Regions from separate parts of the Streptomyces luteireticuli genome, predicted to be linked through region 2. Evidence: predicted binding sites of a transcription regulator. Region 2 holds the regulator's gene; each other region holds the start of a gene.
The links. The regulator HrcA, encoded in region 2, represses chaperone genes, less so after heat shock. The targets are predictions, from matches to a motif close to TTNGCACTCNGNNNNNCNGAGTGCNAA.
Positions count from the first base shown of each region.

Region 1: the regulator HrcA is predicted to act here: its motif matches at 2,121-2,147, upstream of groL (chaperonin GroEL).
Region 3: the regulator HrcA is predicted to act here: its motif matches at 1,800-1,826, upstream of groES (co-chaperone GroES).

Region 1 covers NZ_CP167927.1:4,902,035-4,906,206, forward strand. The annotation lists gene thrC (threonine synthase) at 1-545, shown strand, start outside; gene AB8735_RS21970 (MoaD/ThiS family protein) at 981-1,256, shown strand; gene AB8735_RS21975 (cold-shock protein) at 1,709-1,912, shown strand; gene groL (chaperonin GroEL) at 2,276-3,898, shown strand; gene AB8735_RS21985 (PTS transporter subunit EIIC) at 3,919-4,172, opposite strand, start outside.
Region 2 covers NZ_CP167927.1:3,188,671-3,192,842, forward strand. The annotation lists gene AB8735_RS14000 (nitronate monooxygenase) at 1-360, opposite strand, end outside; gene dnaJ (molecular chaperone DnaJ) at 489-1,625, opposite strand; gene hrcA (heat-inducible transcriptional repressor HrcA) at 1,626-2,642, opposite strand; gene AB8735_RS14015 (MBL fold metallo-hydrolase) at 2,872-3,615, shown strand; gene AB8735_RS14020 (DUF3097 domain-containing protein) at 3,649-4,172, shown strand, end outside.
Region 3 covers NZ_CP167927.1:3,921,459-3,925,630, reverse strand. The annotation lists gene AB8735_RS17215 (methyltransferase domain-containing protein) at 1-838, opposite strand, end outside; gene AB8735_RS17210 (polysaccharide deacetylase family protein) at 916-1,749, shown strand; gene groES (co-chaperone GroES) at 1,976-2,284, shown strand; gene groL (chaperonin GroEL) at 2,402-4,024, shown strand; gene AB8735_RS17195 (SDR family oxidoreductase) at 4,093-4,172, opposite strand, start outside.

The DNA of each region.
Region 1 (4,172 bases), 1.7 Mb from region 2:
GGCTGCCGGACCAGATCGTGATCCCCGTCGCGTCGGGCTCCCAACTCACGAAGATCGACAAGGGGTTGAAGGAGCTCGTGGCGCTGGGGCTGGTCGAGGACCGTCCGTACCGGATCTTCGGTGCCCAGGCGACGGGGTGCGCGCCTGTGGCGCGGGCCTACAAGGACGGTCACGACGTCGTCCGCCCGGTCCGGCCGGACACCATCGCCAAGTCTCTGGCCATCGGCAACCCGGCGGACGGGCCGTATGTGCTCGACATCGCCCGGCGTACGGGCGGGGCCGTGGAGGACGTGACGGACGAGGAGGTCGTGGACGCGATCCGGCTCCTCGCCCGGACGGAGGGGATCTTCGCGGAGACGGCGGGCGGGGTGACGGTGGGTGTCGCGCGGAAGCTTCTGCGGGACGGGGTGCTGGATCCGTCGCTGACGACGGTCGTTCTCAACACGGGGGACGGGCTCAAGACGCTGGATGCGGTGGCGGCGGGGCCGCGGGCGACGATCCGGCCGAGTGTGGAGGCGTTTCGGGGGGCGGGGTTGGGGGGGTAGGGGGCGGTTGGTTGCTCCTGGGGTTTTGCCCCGGTCCCGCCCTTTCACCGTTTCTTCCGGGGCTGCGCCCCGGGGTCCGGCACCGCGGCTTCGCCGCGGTGGGCGGGGGCTGCGCCCCCTGCGCCCCTGCTTCCGGGGCTCCGCCCCTGGCCCCCGTTTGTCGCGGCTTCGCCGCTCGTCCTCAAGCGCCGGACGGGCTGATATTCAGCCCGTCCGGCGCTTGAGGACAGCGCCCGAAGGGCGCTTCGGGGGCCCAGGGGGCGAAGCCCCCGGTCAACGCGGCGCAGCCGCGTTACGGGCCCGGGGCTTGCCCCGGAAGAAACGGTGAAAGGGCGGGCCAGGGGCAACCCCCACCGCCAGGCACCCACAACCACCCGCACCCCCACCCGCATCCGCCCCCGTACTCACCCCCTCAACACAGAAAGCGAGCACCCCATGAGCGTCACCGTCCGCATCCCCACCATCCTCCGCACCTACACCGCCAACCAGGCCGAGGTGCCCGCCGAGGGCGCCACCCTCGCCGAGGTGATCGCCGACCTGGAGAGGAACCACCCCGGCATCGGCGGCCGCGTCCTCGACGACGACGGCAAGCTGCGCCGCTTCGTGAACGTCTACGTCAACGACGACGACGTCCGCTTCGAGGGCGGCCTCGCCGCGCCCACCCCGGACGGCGCCGGCGTCTCGATCATCCCGGCCGTCGCCGGGGGCTGACCCGCCGGCCCGCCGGCCCGTCACCCGGCAGCGCACCAACTCCCTTTTCGCAACAAGCCTGTACAAACCGCGGATCGCCCCGTCCCAGAAGCGGACGGGGCGATTCCGTCTGTTGAAGCGCGATACAGTTGGGGCGTTCCCTCTCCGGTGTCAGAGCCGAACGCATATGAGAACCCGTCAATTTGCGCAGGAAATACATGCGCGAATTGTCGCGAAGGTGCCGTCTGTCCGGCCCGACTTGCCCTGGAACGCCCCCAGTTCGCCGGTTATCACCGCTCGGCCTCCCCGGGATTTCTCGTCCGTCTGACCTGTTGCAGACGGCATCCGTGCAGATACATTCAGCCGCGGTCGACGCGTTCCGGCGCACACCTCTAGGTGTCACAAGGGGTGAGGTCTGACCCGGGTCCGCGAAGTGCGGTCCTGCGCAAGGGCCAGTAATAGGGGAGTTAGGCATGGCTCAGGGCACCGTCAAGTGGTTCAACGCGGAGAAGGGGTACGGCTTCATCGCGGTCGACGGTGGTGCGGATGTTTTCGTCCACTACAGCGCGATCCAGATGGACGGGTACCGCACCCTGGAGGAGGGGCAGCGAGTCGAGTTCGAGATCTCGCAGGGCCAGAAGGGACCGCAGGCAGACATGGTGAGGGTGACCGCCTGACCGCGGCGCATCGACCACCGGATCCTCAGCTTGGCGAAGGGCCCGCACCCCATAGGTGCGGGCCCTTCGTACGTCCGGGGACGCCCCGTGCCACGCGGATGGTTCCACCCAGGCGGCCTTGCGCCCACCCGTCGCCCGACCACCGCCCCTCATCGACGCCTCTTCGAGGCGGCCTTGCACTCCCAGGTGCCGAGTGCTAATCATTGGCTTAGCACTCTCCGAGTGAGAGTGACAGACTTGTGGACCGTCGGTGAGGTCCGCGGGCCCGGCGGGGCAAGGAACCGCCGAGCACGCAGGCCGTCCGTCGCGGGCGCCAGCGCGGTCCGGAGCAACCCACCGTCCCGTCTGGGAGGACCACTTCACATGGCCAAGATCATCGCGTTCGACGAGGAGGCACGGCGCGGTCTCGAGCGCGGGATGAACCAGCTCGCCGACGCCGTCAAGGTCACCCTCGGCCCCAAGGGCCGCAACGTCGTCCTCGAGAAGAAGTGGGGCGCCCCCACGATCACCAACGATGGTGTGTCCATCGCCAAGGAGATCGAGCTGGAGGACCCGTACGAGAAGATCGGCGCCGAGCTGGTCAAGGAGGTCGCGAAGAAGACGGACGACGTCGCCGGTGACGGCACGACGACCGCGACCGTCCTCGCCCAGGCGCTGGTCCGCGAGGGTCTGCGCAACGTGGCCGCCGGTGCCAACCCGATGGCCCTGAAGCGCGGCATCGAGAAGGCCGTCGAGGCCGTCTCCGGTGCGCTCCTCGACCAGGCCAAGGAGGTCGAGACCAAGGAGCAGATCGCCTCCACCGCCTCCATCTCCGCCGCCGACACCCAGATCGGCGAGCTCATCGCCGAGGCGATGGACAAGGTCGGCAAGGAAGGCGTCATCACCGTCGAGGAGTCGCAGACCTTCGGTCTGGAGCTCGAGCTCACCGAGGGCATGCGCTTCGACAAGGGCTACATCTCGGCGTACTTCGCCACCGACATGGAGCGTATGGAGGCCTCGCTGGAGGACCCGTACATCCTGATCGTCAACTCGAAGGTCTCCTCGGTCAAGGACCTGCTCCCGCTGCTGGAGAAGGTCATGCAGTCGGGCAAGCCGCTGCTGATCATCGCCGAGGACGTCGAGGGCGAGGCCCTGTCGACCCTGGTGGTCAACAAGATCCGCGGCACCTTCAAGTCCGTCGCCGTCAAGGCCCCGGGCTTCGGCGACCGCCGCAAGGCCATGCTCGGCGACATCGCCATCCTCACCGGTGGCACGGTCATCTCCGAGGAGGTCGGCCTCAAGCTGGAGAACGCCGGTCTCGACCTGCTCGGCCGCGCCCGCAAGGTCGTCATCACCAAGGACGAGACGACCATCGTCGACGGCGCCGGTGACAGCGACCAGGTCCAGGGCCGCGTCAACCAGATCCGTGCCGAGATCGAGAACAGCGACTCGGACTACGACCGCGAGAAGCTCCAGGAGCGCCTCGCGAAGCTGGCCGGCGGCGTGGCCGTCATCAAGGCCGGTGCCGCGACCGAGGTCGAGCTCAAGGAGCGCAAGCACCGCATCGAGGACGCCGTTCGCAACGCGAAGGCGGCCGTCGAGGAGGGCATCGTCGCCGGTGGTGGCGTGGCCCTGCTGCAGGCCTCCGCGGTCTTCGAGAAGCTGGACCTGGAGGGCGACGAGGCCACCGGTGCCAACGCCGTGCGCCTGGCCCTGGAGGCCCCGCTGAAGCAGATCGCCGTCAACGGTGGTCTCGAGGGCGGCGTCGTCGTGGAGAAGGTCCGCAACCTGGCCGTCGGCCACGGCCTCAACGCCGCGACCGGCGAGTACGTGGACATGATCGCCGAGGGCATCATCGACCCGGCCAAGGTCACCCGCTCCGCGCTGCAGAACGCCGCCTCCATCGCGGCCCTGTTCCTCACCACCGAGGCCGTCATCGCCGACAAGCCGGAGAAGGCCGCCGCGGCCGCTCCGGGCGGCATGCCCGGCGGTGAGATGGACTTCTGAGCCACGCGTTCGTCGCAGGCTCACCGGTCCTGAACCGAGCCGAGGGCGGCATCCCCGTTGTCACGGGGGTGCCGCCCTCGGGCGTTCCCGGGCGCGGGGAACCCGAAGAGGTAGGTGACGACGAAGCCGGCCGCGTACCCCGCCGCGAGGCCCGCGCCGTAGACGGCCGCCGCGCGCAGCAGCCCGTGCTCCCCCCTGAGCAGCGGGAACAGGGCCCAGCCCGAGGGCCCGATGGCGGTGGCGCCGATCGCGCCGCCGAACTGTTCCAGCAGGC
Region 2 (4,172 bases):
GGCGTCGTCGGCGGGCCGGTCCCAGTCGCCGAGCGGGGTGTCGTACCAGGCGGCCTCGCCCGCGAGTTGCTCGGCGTAGACCGCGACGGCCGCGGGGTCCGCGAGGGGCGGCTGCGGCAGGAAGAGGTTCACCCCGAAGGGACGGGACGTCCGCGCGCGGAGCTGCTTGACCTCCTCGTACATCGCGGCCGGCGTCTTGTACCCGGCGGCGAGGAAGCCGAGGCCGCCGGCGTCGGAGACCGCGGCGGCGAGCGACGGGCGGGAGGCGCCGCCGGCCATGGGGGCCTGGACGACGGGGTGGCGGAACAGCCCGGTGAGCGGGCCGGCCGTGCGGTGCTCACCACTGGGTTCATTGGCCATGACCACATCGTGTCACGTGGGTGCGGGGGCGCCGAATCGGTGGTGCGCCCGGATCGCGAAACGCCGGATGGGCCGGTCTTTCGCGCCGTGCGGCGCGAAAGACCGGCCCATCCGGGCACAACCGCGGGCTACCGCCCGTTGAACGCATCCTTCAAGCGCGAGAACAGCCCCTGCTGCCCCGGCTTGAACTCGCCCATCGGGCGCTCCTCGTTGCGGATCTTCGCCAGCTGGCGGAGCAGCTCCTCCTGCTGCGCGTCCAGCTTGCCCGGCGTCGTCACCTCGACATGGACGATCAGATCGCCGCGGCCGCCGCCGCGCAGATGCGTGACGCCGCGCTGGTGCAGCGGGATCGACTGGCCGGACTGGGTACCGGGCCGGATGTCGATCTCCTCCAGGCCGTCCAGGGTCTCCAGCGGCACCTTGGTGCCCAGCGCCGCCGCGGTCATCGGGATGGTGACCGTGCAGTGCAGGTCGTCGCCGCGGCGCTGGAAGACGGGGTGCGGCGTCTCCTGGATCTCGACGTAGAGATCGCCGGCGGGGCCGCCGCCGGGGCCGACCTCGCCCTCGCCCGCGAGCTGGATGCGGGTGCCCTGGTCGACACCGGCCGGGATCTTGACCGTCAGGGTCCGGCGGGAGCGGACGCGGCCGTCGCCGGCGCACTCCGGGCAGGGGGTCGGCACGACCGTGCCGAAGCCCTGGCACTGCGGACAGGGCCGGGAGGTCATGACCTGGCCCAGGAAGGAACGGGTGACCTGGGAGACCTCGCCGCGGCCGCGGCACATGTCACAGGTCTGGGCGGAGGTGCCGGGGGCCGCGCCCTCGCCGCTGCACGTGGTGCAGACGACGGCGGTGTCGACCTGGATCTCCTTGGTCGTGCCGAACGTCGCCTCGTTCAGGTCGACTTCGAGCCGGATCATGGCGTCCTGGCCGCGGCGGGTGCGCGAGCGCGGTCCGCGCTGCGACGCCTGGCCGAAGAACGCGTCCATGATGTCGGAGAAGTTGCCGAAGCCCGCGCCGAAGCCGCCGGCGCCCGCGCCGCCGCCCGAGGCGGACAGCGGGTCGCCGCCGAGGTCGTAGACCTGCTTCTTCTGCGGGTCCGAGAGCACCTCGTAGGCGGCGTTGATCTCCTTGAACCGCTCCTGGGTCTTGGGATCCGGATTGACGTCCGGGTGCAGCTCGCGGGCGAGGCGGCGGAAGGCCTTCTTGATCTCGTCCTGCGAGGCGTCGCGCCGTACGCCCAGGACCGCGTAGTAGTCCGTGGCCACTTACGACTCCGCCAGGATCTGTCCGACGTAACGTGCCACTGCGCGTACCGCTCCCATCGTTCCGGGGTAATCCATGCGGGTCGGTCCGACCACGCCGAGTTTGGCGACGGCCTCGTCGCCCGAACCGTAGCCGACGGCGACGACGGATGTGGAGTTCAGCCCCTCATGGGCGATCTCATGACCGATGCGCACGGTCATGCCCGAGTCCGTCGCCTCGCCGAGCAGCTTGAGCAGGACGACCTGTTCCTCCAACGCCTCCAGCACGGGCCGGATCGTCAGCGGGAAGTCATGCCCGAAACGGGTGAGATTGGCGGTACCGCCGATCACCAGCCGCTCCTCGGTGTCCTCCACCAGCGTCTCCAGGAGAACGGCCAGCACCGTAGAAACGGTTCCCCGGTCGTCCTGCTCGAAGGCCTCGGGGAGGTCCTGCACCAGCTGCGGCACATCCGTGAACCGCCGCCCCACGACCCGGCTGTTGAGCCGGGCCCGCAGGTCCGCCAGCGCGGTCTCGCCGACCGGCGCCGGACAGTCCACCAGCCGCTGCTCGACCCGCCCGGTGTCCGTGATCAGCACCAGCATCACCCGCGCCGGGGCGAGCGGCAGCAGCTCCACGTGCCGGACGGTGGACCGGGTCAGCGACGGGTACTGGACCACCGCCACCTGACGGGTCAGCTGCGCCAGCAGCCGCACCGTACGGGCGACGACGTCGTCGAGATCGACGGCGCCGTCCAGGAAGTTCTGGATCGCGCGGCGCTCCGCGGAGGACAGGGGCTTGACGCCCGCCAGCCGGTCCACGAAGAGACGGTAGCCCTTGTCGGTGGGGATGCGGCCGGCGCTGGTGTGGGGCTGGGCGATGAAGCCCTCCTCCTCCAGCACGGCCATGTCGTTGCGCACGGTCGCCGGGGACACGCCGAGGTGGTGGCGCTCGGTCAGGGCCTTGGAGCCCACCGGCTCCTCGGTGCCCACATAGTCCTGGACGATGGCGCGCAGGACCTTGAGCCTGCGTTCGCTCAGCATCGCGCGCACCTCCAGTCCAGCGGGCCGGCCGTCTCATGGGTCCTCCCGGGCTCCTACCCGGGTCGTGTGCCTGGCACTCAAAGGTCACGAGTGCCAAACCCCACACGTCAGTGTACGGCCGGTCCCCACGCCCCCGGCAAGGGCAGTGGCTCCGCCCACCCTCCCGTGCTCTTCGCCACACCGGGTACGGGGACGGGCCACCGTACCGCGCCGGCCGTAGCTTTCCGTCATGGAAATCCACGAAATCGGCGAGGGCGGAATCGACGAGCAGCACACGGGGGCGCACTGGGAACGGCTCGCGCCGGGGGTGGCACGCCGCCGGCTGCCCGGCTGGGACGCGACGACGGGAGCGGTCGCCGGGACGACGGGCGCCCTGGTCGTGGACACGGGCTCCGGCTTCGGCGAGGGGGAGGAGATCCGGCGCGGGGTCATGGAGCTCTTCGGGCTGCCCGTGACGCACGTCGCGCTCACGCACGCCCACTTCGACCACGTCCTGGGCACGGCCGCGTTCCCCGGCGCGACGGTGTACGGGACCTTCGGCGACCGTGACGAGCTGTTCCGGGACGCGGTGGCGTACGGCGTGCCGGCCGGGGCGGCCCGGGACGCGGCGGAGCGGCCGGTGCCGCCGGTGCATCCGGCCGGCGGCGGGCTGGAGATCGACCTGGGCGGCGGGCGGCGCGTACGCCTCGTCGGCCTGGGTGCGGCCCACAGCCCGGACGATCTCGTGGTGTTCGTCCCCGGCGAAGTCCCCGGCGAACGGGCCGTCGTCTTCTGCGGCGACCTGGTCGAGGAGTCGGGCGAGCCGCAGGCCGGGCCGGACGCCTCCCCGGAGCGCTGGCCGGCCGCACTGGACCGGCTGCTGGAACTCGGCGGCGAGGACGCGCTGTACGTGCCCGGACACGGGGCGGCGGTGGATGCCCGTTTTGTCCGTGAGCAACGCAACGCGCTGGCACGGCGGTTCGGCGTGTCGTGACGCCGGGGGCCGGGATTTCCCTATCGTCGGCGGGTGCGCAGCAGCCGACAGTACAACCCCGACCTGACCCCGCCATGGAAGCGGAGCGTCCCCGTCCCCGAGGTGCCGGCGGAGGCGGACCTCGTGGTCGAGGAGGTGACCACCGGCTTCTGCGGGGCGGTGGTCCGGTGTGAGAAGACCGCGCAGGGGCCGACGGTGACGCTGGAGGACCGCTTCGGGAAGCACCGTGTCTTCCCCATGGAGCCACGGGGCTTCCTGCTGGAGGGGCGCGTCGTCACCCTCGTCCGGCCTTCCTCATCCGTTCCGCAGAGCCCGGCCCGTACGGCGTCCGGCTCGATCGCCGTGCCCGGCGCGCGGGCGCGGGTGGCGCGGGCCGGGCGCATCTACGTCGAGGGACGGCACGACGCGGAGCTGGTGGAACGGGTGTGGGGCGACGACCTGCGCATCGAGGGCGTGGTCGTCGAGTACCTGGAGGGGGTCGACGACCTGCCGTCGATCGTCCGCTCCTTCGGCCCCGGGCCGGACGCGCGGCTGGGGGTGCTGGTGGACCACCTGGT
Region 3 (4,172 bases), 730 kb from region 2:
GCTCGTAGAGGTAGCGGCCCATGGGGCGGACGGCCGGGTCCGGGAGGCCGGCGCCGGTGAGGGAGCGCGGGCCGGGGAGGAGGGTCGCGCGGCGGGCGCCGGGGGAGGTGCCGAACCACAGGACGGCCTCCTTCACATCGCCGCCGTCGGAGATCCACTCCGCCTCGGCGTCCTCGGGGAGCGCCTCGTGGGGGACACCGGGGGCGATCTTCAGTGCGGCGTACGGGGCCTTGCGGGCCGCCCCGACGGCCCAGGAGAGGGGCGGGGAGTACGCCTCGGGGTCGAAGATCCGGCCCCGGCCCCCTCTGCGCGCCGGGTCCACGAACACCGCGTCGTACCCGGCCGTGTCCACCTCCGCCACATCCGCGCAGCGCACCTCGATCAGCTCGGACAGGCCCAGCGCCGCCGCGTTGGCGCGGGCCACCTCGCAGGTCAGCGGGTCGCGGTCGACGGCCAGGACCTCGATGCCCGCCCGGGCGAGGGCGATCGCGTCGCCGCCGTTGCCGCAGCAGAGGTCGGCGAGGCGGCGTACGCCCAGCGCGGCGAAGCGCCCGGCGCGGTACGCGGCGACGGAGGCGCGGGTGGCCTGCTCCACGCCGTTGGGCGTGAAGAACATCCGGTACGCGTCCTCGGCGCCGAACTTCGCCACCGCGCGCTGCCGCAGCCGCGCCTGGCCCAGCGCGGCGGAGACCAGCCCGGCCGGGTGCTCGCGGCGCAGCCGGGTCGCGACGGCCAGCTCCTGCGCGGGGTCGTGGTCGCGCAGCCCGTCGAGGAGGCGGCGGCCCTCGTCGGTGAGGAGGGCGGTGAAGGCGGTGACGTCGGAGGAGGGTGCTGACACGCTTCCATTCTCGGTGACGGGCTCGGGGCCGGGAGCCGTGCACCCGTCTGTCGAACGCAAGAACGACAATCGATGGTGTGACCCGATCTGCACGTGCCCTTCTCGCCGGCTGCGCCGCCGCCCTGCTGCTCTCCGGAGGCTCGGACCCGTCCCCGGCACCGAAGGAGGAGAAGAAGGCCGCCGCGCCGTCGTCCGCCGCGCCGGCGAAGTCGCCGTCCGCCGACCCCGCCGCGTACCGCCGCTGGGGCCTGGACAAGCCGCTCGCCCCGCCTCCGCCGCCGCCCGCGCACCGGATCACGGAGGGGCACAGGGGCGGTGTGCCGCAGATCGTCCGGCGGGTGCCGACCAAGGACAAGGTCGTCTTCGTGACCTTCGACGACGGGGCCGAGAAGGATCCGAAGTTCCTGGAGATGGCGAAGGACCTCAAGCTGCCGTTCAGCATGTTCCTGACCGACAGCGCCGCTCGCGCCGGGCGCGGATACGGCTACTTCGACACCCTGCGCGCCCTGGGCAACGGCGTGCACAACCACACGCTCACCCACCCCAATCTGCGCACCCTGTCCCCCGAGGCGCAGAAGCGGGAGATCTGCGGCCAGCAGGAGACCCTGAAGAAGCGGTTCGGCAAGCGCCCGGAGCTGTTCCGCCCGCCGTACGGCAACTACAACGACGCCACGCTCGCCGCCGCCGGCTCCTGCGGGATCAAGGCCGTCGTGCTCTGGCAGGCCACGATGCAGATCAACGACATGAGGTACGCCGAGGCGGGGAAGCTCCGTCCCGGGGACATCGTGCTCGCCCACTTCCGCGGCCCGGCCGAGCTCAAGGGCACGACGATGACCCGCATGGTCACCAACATGCTGCGGAGCATCCAGCGGCAGGGCTACACGGTGGCCAGGCTGGAGGACTACGTGTGAGGCGGGCGTCCGAACGGCGCCCGGCGCGGGCGCCGCGCGCGGGTGAGGAATTGGCACTCCGCTTGACCGAGTGCTAAGCGCGTCATAGTCTCGGCTCCGTTGGCACTCTCCACCGGTGAGTGCCAAACACAGCGACGGGCAGGTCCGGCACCCGCGACGACGGATCGACCTGGTCGCCACCTCAGACAGTTAACCCCGTGAGATCTCCGAAGGGGGAGGTCGGATCGTGACGACCACCAGCTCCAAGGTTGCCATCAAGCCGCTCGAGGACCGCATTGTGGTCCAGCCGCTCGACGCCGAGCAGACCACGGCCTCTGGCCTGGTCATCCCGGACACCGCGAAGGAGAAGCCCCAGGAGGGCGCCGTCCTCGCCGTGGGCCCGGGCCGCTTCGAGAACGGCGAGCGCCTGCCGCTCGACGTCAAGGTCGGCGACGTCGTGCTCTACAGCAAGTACGGCGGCACCGAGGTGAAGTACAACGGCGACGAGTACCTCGTCCTCTCGGCCCGCGACGTGCTCGCGATCATCGAGAAGTAATTCACCCCAGGCTTCCGAGACTTCGAAGCTTTTGAGCTGCGCCCCGGGTGCCCGCGTCCACCAACCGGGCGGCCGGGGCGCAGTTCGTTCCGAGAGACACGGCGAAGGATTTAACCCATGGCGAAGACCCTGAAGTTCGACGAGGACGCCCGTCGCGCCCTTGAGCGCGGCGTCAACAAGCTTGCCGACACCGTGAAGGTGACGATCGGCCCCAAGGGCCGCAACGTCGTCATCGACAAGAAGTTCGGCGCTCCCACCATCACCAACGACGGTGTCACCATCGCCCGCGAGGTCGAGCTCGAGGACGCATACGAGAACCTGGGCGCCCAGCTCGTCAAGGAGGTGGCGACCAAGACCAACGACATCGCGGGCGACGGCACCACCACCGCCACCGTGCTGGCCCAGGCGCTGGTCCGCGAGGGTCTGCGCAACGTCGCCGCCGGCGCCTCCCCGGCCTCCCTGAAGAAGGGCATCGACGCCGCCGTCAAGGCCGTCTCCGAGGAGCTCCTCGCGACCTCCCGGCCGATCGACGACAAGAGCGACATCGCCGCCGTCGCCGCCCTGTCCGCCCAGGACAAGCAGGTCGGCGAGCTCATCGCCGAGGCGATGGACAAGGTCGGCAAGGACGGTGTGATCACCGTCGAGGAGTCCAACACCTTCGGCCTGGAGCTGGACTTCACCGAGGGCATGGCCTTCGACAAGGGTTACCTCTCGCCGTACATGGTCTCGGACCAGGAGCGCATGGAGGCCGTCCTCGACGACCCGTACATCCTGATCCACCAGGGCAAGATCGGCGCCATCCAGGACCTGCTCCCGCTGCTGGAGAAGATCATCCAGGCCGGTGGCTCCAAGCCGCTGCTGATCATCGCCGAGGACGTCGAGGGCGAGGCGCTCTCCACCCTCGTCGTCAACAAGATCCGCGGCACCTTCAACGCCGTGGCCGTCAAGGCCCCGGGCTTCGGCGACCGCCGCAAGGCGATGCTCGGCGACATGGCCACCCTCACCGGTGCCACCGTCATCGCCGAGGAGGTCGGCCTCAAGCTCGACCAGGTCGGCCTGGACGTGCTGGGCTCCGCCCGCCGCGTGACCGTCACCAAGGACGACACCACCATCGTCGACGGCAAGGGCGACTCCTCCGAGGTCGCCGGCCGCGTGGCCCAGATCAAGGCCGAGATCGAGACCACCGACTCGGACTGGGACCGCGAGAAGCTCCAGGAGCGCCTCGCCAAGCTCGCCGGCGGCGTGTGCGTCATCCGCGTCGGCGCGGCCACCGAGGTCGAGCTCAAGGAGAAGAAGCACCGTCTGGAGGACGCCATCTCCGCGACCCGCGCCGCGGTCGAGGAGGGCATCGTCTCCGGTGGTGGCTCCGCGCTGGTCCACGCCGTCAAGGTGCTGGACGGCAACCTCGGCAAGGAGGGCGACGAGGCAACCGGTGTCGCGGTCGTCCGCCGCGCCGCCGTCGAGCCGCTGCGCTGGATCGCCGAGAACGCCGGCCTGGAGGGCTACGTCATCACCTCCAAGGTCGCCGAGCTCGACAAGGGCCAGGGCTTCAACGCCGCCACCGGCGAGTACGGCGACCTGGTGAAGGCCGGCGTCATCGACCCGGTCAAGGTCACCCGCTCCGCCCTGGAGAACGCCGCCTCCATCGCCTCCCTGCTGCTCACGACCGAGACCCTGGTCGTCGAGAAGAAGGAAGAGGAGCCCGCCGAGGCCGGTCACGGCCACGGCCACGCGCACTGAACCACGCGCTGGAACCGAAGGAGGCCCGGCACCCCGCGAGGGGGGCCGGGCCTCCGGCGTGTCCGGCCTCAGTTGGGTCCGTACTTGCGGCCCGTCGTGGACGACACCCGCGACAGCGCCGCGCGCGGCACGAACTTCGACAGCCCGG